One region of the Shewanella psychropiezotolerans genome, then DNA from elsewhere that is predicted to be linked to it. Evidence: riboswitches for the same ligand, from Rfam matches in the RefSeq annotation. Region 1 holds a riboswitch; the other holds the start of a gene.
What was found. A riboswitch is a leader RNA that binds a small molecule or an ion and turns the genes downstream of it on or off. The one in region 1 is predicted to bind cyclic di-GMP.

Region 1 (4,134 bases):
GACATGAGCTACCTACATGATGATAAGCAAAAATATCCTGTGCCGATCCGCTTACAGCTGAAAGAGTCGGCCAAGGTGGATCTCGATCAGGTACTCAATCTCAAGCTAACGGGAGCCGATGGCATACGCATCCCGGTATCAGAGCTGATCACTATCCACAAAGGAGTCATAGACGCGCCCATCATCCACAAGAATATGATCCCCATGATCATGGTGGTTGCCGACATGGCCGGGGAGAATGATAGTCCTCTGTATGGCATGTTCGACATGGCCGCTCAGATAGATAACAAAGAAGGGCTGGGATTCGAGCAACACTATATCAATCAACCCACGGGACTCGATTCCGTAGCGGTACTCTGGGATGGCGAATGGAAGATAACCTATGAGACCTTCCGCGACATGGGGATCGCCTATGGCGTAGGCATAATAGCCATCTATCTGTTAGTGGTGGGCCAGTTCAGATCTTACACAGTGCCTTTGATCATCATGGCCCCCATACCGCTCACCATCATAGGCGTCATGCCGGGACACGCACTGCTGGGGGCTAATTTTACCGCCCCATCCATGATAGGCATGATCGCGCTGGCCGGGATAATAGTCAGAAACTCGATCCTGTTAGTGGACTTCATCAATAAAGAGACCGCCGCCGGTGTTCCTTTCGAGCAAGCGGTGATCCACTCTGGTGCGGTGCGAGCCAAACCTATCATGCTCACGGCTCTGGCAGCCATGATTGGCGCCCTATTTATCATAGATGACCCGATATTTAATGGCCTGGCCATCAGTTTAATATTCGGCATCATGGTATCCACCCTGTTAACTCTGGTAGTGATCCCTGTGCTCTATTATGCCGTGATGAAGAATAAATTCAGCTAAATCCATTATTTAAGCTGGTAACTTTAGTCAAACATTGGGGAGCCTAACTCCCTTCCAGGAGAACATATGTCAATAGAGCGTTTTATCATGGCCTTCGCAGGGATCATGGTACTGATATCACTTGCCTTAACTGTGTGGGTCAACCCACACTTTGTCTGGTTCACCCTATTCGTCGGAGCCAACTTGTTTCAGAGCGCCTTTACCGGCTTCTGCCCCGTCGCTATTCTAATGAAGAAACTGGGTATGAAAACTGAGGCTCAGTGCGCCCTGGCTAAGCCTTAATCCAGTTAAACCATAGTAAAGAGAAGAGGAAAAATCTATGTTGAGATCCATAGCCGACATCATGGCCGAAGTGAAAGCCCCATTAAATACCATCACGGCGCAACAAGCCGCCTTAATGTGCCAGAGTAAAAATGGCGTATTAATCGATGTGCGTGAAACATCCGAACGGGCCCAACAGGCCGTAGAGAGCGCAGTACATATTCCCCGTGGCGTATTAGAGATGAAGATGCTCACCCTCTATCCTGACGAGAAACAGGCCATCTTCATTCATTGTGGCTCGGGGGTCAGAGCATGTCTGGCGGCGGAGCAGTTGCTGAGACTTGGATATGAGAATGTGTGGGCGATCACCTGTAAACAGGATGCCGTCTTCGCCGCCAATAGCTAGTCGCCGATCATAGCCTCGCTAACAATAGAGGCTATCAAATCGACGAGCTAACCAATGAGTCGGTCACCACTCGATGACTGACCCACATTTTCACACTGCATCCAGCTTGTTTTGCGGAGCAAACAATACAGATTAAAATATTAGTCAAATTATCTCAGAAAATGAAAAAAATCATCCCAGTCAAAAAATACTCCCAGTGTCGAAATACTAGCGTAAGAGTCAAAATTCTATCCACAGCTAAAAAGACCAATAAACCAAATGTCTTACAGACTGGGCCATCAGCAAATGGCCCAAAACATAAATCAACAATTACGCAACCCATATGGCACGGTAAAAAACGCAAGCATTAACATACTCTAAATTAGAGTATTTATTCACATGCAACACTTTGTAACCAGGCAAATAAAATAGCTTTAACTTTTTGAATTTAAACTGTAGTTTCTCGCTTACATTCGTTCATTCGTACGGTAAAGCAGATACAAGCCGCTCAATAAACGAATGCCATTATTAGTCACTTGGCAAACTAGTTGAAAGACTAGGACGCAAAGCTTCCGATCTAAAGATGTTAGTCAGTTAACTAGCATCCAAGATAGCGGGGTTGCAACTTACTGAAGTTAGCGCTTCAGGCCAAATTGACTGTTCACAAATCTATCAATTAATTGGAAGTATTTATGACAGTAAATCAAAATATAATTCGCCTCTTTGCTGCAAGTACACTGCTTGCCAGTACAGGCGCATTCGCCCATGGGTACATCACAACACCTGGGACCGAAGCCCGAGGTTACCTTTGTGATAAACAGCCGGAAAACAGTAACTGTAATGAGCTAAGAGGAAACTCTCAAAGTCTGGAAGCACTTAAAGGTTTTCCAGCTTCTGGGCCTGCAGATAGCCAAATAGCCAGTGCAGGCACTCCCTATAAAGTACTCGATGAGCAGTCCCCTTTGCGATGGGTAAAGAAAGAGATTGAATCTGGCCCGATGGAGATCCACTGGACCTTCACCGCCAACCACAGAACCGCTAAGTTTCATTACTACATGACCAAACAGAACTGGAACCCGAGTGCGGCACTCACCCGAGACAGTTTCGAACTCGAGCCGTTCTGTGAAGTAGATTATAACGATCAGGTTCCTCCTATGGCTCTGTCCCATATGTGTAATATTCCTGAGCGTAGCGGTTACCAAATAATGCTAGCAGTTTGGGATGTAGCGGATACGGCTAATGCCTTCTATAACGTTGTCGACCTCACCTTCGATGATGAAACACCTGAAGGTTGGAAGCATGGCGGTACTATCATCCCATCTAGCGACTTAAAAGCTGGTGACTTGGTGAGAACCCGTGTATTTGCTAATGGCAGCGAAGTTTCAGGTTTAGCTACACGCCTTGAAATAACACAAGATACTCAGGCCTATGTCTGGTCTTATGCTTTAGCCACTAAGATCAATGCCGAGCAAAGTGAAATCCAATCGGGGCAGGTCAATACTCAGGCTGAATTTGTGCCAGTCTACGGCAGCAATAAGATATTTGTCAGCAAGGCAAGCGACATCACCAGCGTAGAAATTCAGATAGAACAATTGCCACCAGAACATGATGTCACTATCACAGGAGTAGAGGGCAGTTATGAAATCCAAGATGGCTCAGTGACAATAAACTTCGAAGCTAGCGCAACTGGCGATACCATGTTGGTAAATGCAACCCTATATGATCATGGCGGCGCACCGCTGGCCTACGAACATGCCGTGGTTGAAGACAATGCCAGCCATAGTTTTGCAATTACGCCAGTGGCTAATGTCCAAGCTGACCATCATATTCTCAAACTGATAAGTAGTCCCAAAAATGGCGGAGATAATGTCCATGAAAACTTCGATATCATGTTCAAAGAGCCAAGCACTGGAGAGTATGACTATAGCTTCCCTGAAGGGTTAGGCTCTTACGTTGAAGGCACTAAGGTGTTTCAACCGAAAAACGGTCAAATCTATCAGTGTAAAGCCTTTCCATACAGCGGTTGGTGTAACATCTGGAGCGAAAGTGCCTCTCAGTATGAGCCAGGTGTAGGCAGCAACTCTTCCGATGCCTGGGATGAAGTAAACTAGTTCACACTGACTAAATACCAATCCTCCCAAAAATAAAAGCGATCGTTAACGATCGCTTTTTTCATGCCTCATAGACAAAGAGTCAGATTTAAATTAATGCTCAATTAAAACACTTAATAGAAGGTGCCGAACATACAGAAGGTGGCATAGCCTTCTGTCATAAACCGGAGAAGTTGACATCTATTTCGTACTCTTATCTCGTTTGAAGGAGAGAGCAATGACAAGCTCACCATTAAAAAGCACACAGGCTCATTACGACTTATTAACTCGTTTTTTTCACTGGGTGATCGCGTTTACTATTATTTATAATACAATTGCTGGATATACCATGTTCGTACTCGAAGAGACATATCCAGTCATCTATCAATTTATTGGAGATATCAACGTATCCCTAGCCAGTGTGGTAGCAATACTTTTTATATTTCGCTGGATATGGTCACACTTCAGACAGGAGCCTGATTCAAGCAGCGGCCTCCCATTACTACAGAAAAAGATAGCCAACAT
Region 2 (4,134 bases), 160 kb from region 1:
GCCTCGCTTAGAGGCAAGTATTGAGCCGAATAAGACATAATATCTGGCAAGGCATCAGGCTTTGAATTTTAGAAAAATATATAAAAGGGTAACCCTATGACCTTAGGTGTGGGCGGTTCGACCGCAATGCAAGAGTTGGCAAAACTGAGTGATATGACCAAGGGCACTAAGCCTGTCTCTAAGAGTGAATATACTGCGCGTATCGAGAAGGCCCAGGAGCTGATGAAAGCTCAGGGAATCGAAGCTATCTACATCAACGCGGGGACTAACCTGTATTACTATACGGGTACTCGTTGGTATGCCAGTGAGCGTATGGTTGGCGCCATCATTCCTGCCGCCGGCGAGTTGGAATATATCGCTCCGGCATTCGAAGTCGATACACTTTTAGGCTATATGGTTATCGAAGGTAAGGTGAATACCTGGCATGAAGATGAGAGCCCGTACGCCCTGTTCGGTGAAGTGCTCAAGCAGATGGACATCAATAGCGGCAAAGTTGGTATCGATGAGTCTGCAGCCTTCTTCATCTTCGATGGTGTCCGCCTGGCTCATGGTCAGTTCGATTATGTTAATGCTAAGCCTGTGACTGCGAGTTGTCGCATGATCAAATCTGATACCGAGCTTAGCTTGTTGCAACGTGCTAAGGACATGACTCTTGAGGTACATAAAGCGGTGGCTCGTATCTTGAGAGAAGGCATCACAGTCGGTGAAATTGAAGCCTTTATCAATGATGCTCACAAGGCCGTGGGTGCTCCTGCTGGTTCTTACTTCTGTATCGTGTTATTTGGTGAAGACAGTGCCTATCCTCATGGGGTCAAGTCGCCTAAAGCGCTTGAGCAAAACGACACGGTTCTTATCGACACAGGTTGTCAGCTGCAAGGTTATAACTCAGACATCACCCGTACCTTTGTGTTCGGTAAACCGAGTGATCGCCAACGTGAGATTTGGCAGCATGAGCAAGATGCTCAGGTTGCGGCATTTGAGGCGGCTAAGATTGGTGTCCCCTGTGCCAGTGTCGATAGGGCGGCCCGTGATGTGCTTGAAGCCGCTGGCTTTGGTCCAGGCTATGCCGTGCCTGGCTTGCCTCATAGAACCGGTCACGGTATCGGCTTAGACATTCATGAGTGGCCTTATCTGGTGCTTAATGACCAGACGCCTCTGGCTGCGGGTATGTGTTTTAGTAATGAGCCCATGTTATGTGTCCCCGGCGAGTTTGGTGTGCGTCATGAAGATCACTTCTATATGACAAAGGAAGGCGCTGTGTGGTTCACCAAGCCAATGCATTCCATCGATGATCCTTTTGGATATGAAGCTTGATTTTAAGCTGCAACTTTAAACTTGTACTTTAAGTTTCGAATTGCTAAAAGAGAAAAGTAGAGAGCAGGTATGAGTAGTCCTGCTCTTTTTCATTTTTAATCTCCTTGCATTAGACTTGTTAACTCAAATCTTGCTTTTATTAGCTCTGCTTTCTAGTCCTTTTTTACAAGGTATTTTGCAGATTTAATCAGTACTTCCTCAAACCCCGTTTAGTGTAATCTTCCTCTCTAAGTGTATTTATCTTCAGAATACTTTGCTAAACATTGCTTTTATGATTATTTAAACCATTAATAATCATTGGCTTGTGATAATGTAAAACTAGGTGTTGCATTTATGTTCAATTTAAGATTATGCTAAACAAGTGATGACAGCGTTGTCATTTAATGTGCGAATTTTGAATGAAAGGCAAACCAATCGAAAGGTTGGGACGCAAAGCCTCCGGTCTAAGGGGATAGTGTTGAGAAGGTCGTTCTCTCAGTACTATCGCGGTACCTATGATCGCGGGGATGTTTCAGGAATTTCTTCGTGTGATGTGATGGTACAAAGAACCGCAAAGGTCGCTACCATTATATCCATGGTATTAAGAATAGGTTGTTATCCTGTTCAGCTTTGTTTGCCTTATTGATTATTTTATAAAAAATAAAAAACAATAAGGACACCCTATGTTTAACACTAAACTCTCATCCGCTGCGCTCGTCGTGGCTAGCGTACTCGCCTCATCGGCTTATGCAGCTGTTCCTGGTAAGCCAACGATAGGTTGGGGCGAAACCAATTTTTCAATTATTGAAGTTAACCAATCTGCCACCGCTTACAATCAACTCGTTACCGTTAAAGATGCCGCAGAAGTCTCTGTTAGCTGGAACTTGTGGTCAGGTGAGTTGGGTGAGACGGCTAAGGTGTTATTTGACGGGGTAGAGGTCTGGTCGGGCACTTCTACGGCGTCAGGATCTGCGACATTCAGTATCAATCAAGGTGGTCGCTACCAGATGCAGGTTCAGCTTTGTAACGCTGAAGCTTGTACTCTCAGTGATGCTAAAGAGATCATAATCGCCGATACTGATGGTAGCCACCTGTTGCCGTTAGAGACTCAGCTTGGGGAAAATAATAAGCCCTACGTCAACAAGTCTGGCAAGGTGGTGGGCAGTTATTTTGTCGAGTGGGGCGTTTACGGTCGTAAGTTTCCCGTCGATAAGATGCCGGCACAAAATCTCACTCATATTCTTTATGGCTTTACCCCCATCTGTGGTGGTGACGGTATCAATGACAGCTTGAAAGAGATCGAGGGCAGTTTCCAGGCTCTGCAACGCGCCTGTAGTGGCCGTGAAGATTTCAAGGTGGCGATACACGATCCTTGGGCGGCTGTGCAGATGCCGCAAGCCGGAGTCAGTGAGTTCTCTGACCCATACAAGGGTAATTTCGGTCAATTGATGGCGCTGAAACAAGCTCAGCCAGATCTTAAAATACTGCCTTCTGTCGGTGGCTGGACCCTGTCAGATCCTTTCTACTTTCTGGGCGACAAGGTCAAGCGTGACCGTTTCGTCGCGTCGGTGAAAGAGTTTTTACAGACCTGGAAGTTTTTCGACGGTGTGGATATCGATTGGGAATTTCCTGGTGGTAATGGCGCAAATCCAAATCTTGGCGATCCCGCTACCGATGGTCAAACCTATGTGCTCTTGATGAAAGAGCTTAGGGCCATGCTCGATGAACTGAGTGCTCAAACCGGCAGAAGCTATGAACTCACGTCTGCTATCAGTGCTGGCGCCGAGAAGATTGCCCTGGTGGATTATCAAGAAGCTCAGCAGTATATGGATAACATCTTCCTGATGAGCTATGACTTTTACGGCGCATGGTCAAACACAGATCTTAACCATCAAGCCGCGCTTTATGCCGCGAGCTGGAAGCCAGATACTAAGAACACTACTCAAATTGGCGTGAATGCGCTACTCGCTCAAGGGGTCACTCCCGAGAAGATTGTCGTTGGTGCCGCCATGTATGGTCGAGGCTGGACTGGTGTAACTGGATACCAAGGTGGTAATCCATTTACTGGAACGGCAACTGGCAAGGTTAAGGGAACCTGGGAAGATGGCGTGGTCGATTATCGTCAAATTGTGAATGAATACATGTCTGGCGAATGGCAGTACGAATATGATGAGGTTGCCGAGGCTGCTTATGTATTCAAGCCTTCTACCGGTGACTTGATCACTTTCGATGATGCTCGCTCCGTAACAGCTAAAGGCCAGTATGTTATGGCGAATCAGCTAGGTGGTCTGTTTGCATGGGAAATTGACTCAGATAATGGTGACATTCTCAATGCTATGCATGAAGGACTCGGTCATGGCGAAGGTACGACACCCCCTGTTAACAAGGCGCCTATCGCGAATGCGGGCAGTGCACAAAGCGTCACTGGCCCGAGCGATATCGTGCTCGATGCTGGTTTGTCACGAGACCCAGAAGGACAAGCTATTACCTATGCCTGGACACAAACATCAGGCCCGGCTTTAACCTTAGTCAATGCCGATATGGCCCAAGCGAGTTGCAGCTTGAACGCAACCGATGCCGACCTTATCTATGCTTTCTCACTCACGGTCACAGACCCTGAAGGTTTATCGGCAACGGCGACGACTTCAGTCACTAATATGGCCCCTCAAGCTAACCGAGCACCAGAGGTATCACTGGATGGGGCAGTATCAGTCGACTCAAATAAGCAGGTGAGTGTTGCAGCAAGTGCCAGCGATGCCGACGGCGACAGCTTAACCTACAGCTGGACTGTCCCTGCGGGCTTAGCTGCGACCGGGCAATCAAGCGATACCTTAGTTGTGA

Region 2: it holds a riboswitch for cyclic di-GMP, as region 1 does, so the genes downstream of both, FM037_RS05640 (glycosyl hydrolase family 18 protein) here and gbpA (N-acetylglucosamine-binding protein GbpA) in region 1, are expected to answer to the same signal.

Annotation. Positions count from the first base shown of each region.
Region 1 covers NZ_CP041614.1:1,110,443-1,114,576, reverse strand. The annotation lists gene FM037_RS04950 (efflux RND transporter permease subunit) at 1-873, shown strand, start outside; gene FM037_RS04945 (YgaP family membrane protein) at 940-1,155, shown strand; gene FM037_RS04940 (rhodanese-like domain-containing protein) at 1,193-1,540, shown strand; cyclic di-GMP riboswitch class I at 2,048-2,146, shown strand; gene gbpA (N-acetylglucosamine-binding protein GbpA) at 2,212-3,630, shown strand; gene FM037_RS04930 (cytochrome b) at 3,848-4,134, shown strand, end outside.
Region 2 covers NZ_CP041614.1:1,269,702-1,273,835, forward strand. The annotation lists gene FM037_RS05635 (M24 family metallopeptidase) at 97-1,314, shown strand; cyclic di-GMP riboswitch class I at 1,709-1,828, shown strand; gene FM037_RS05640 (glycosyl hydrolase family 18 protein) at 1,977-4,134, shown strand, end outside.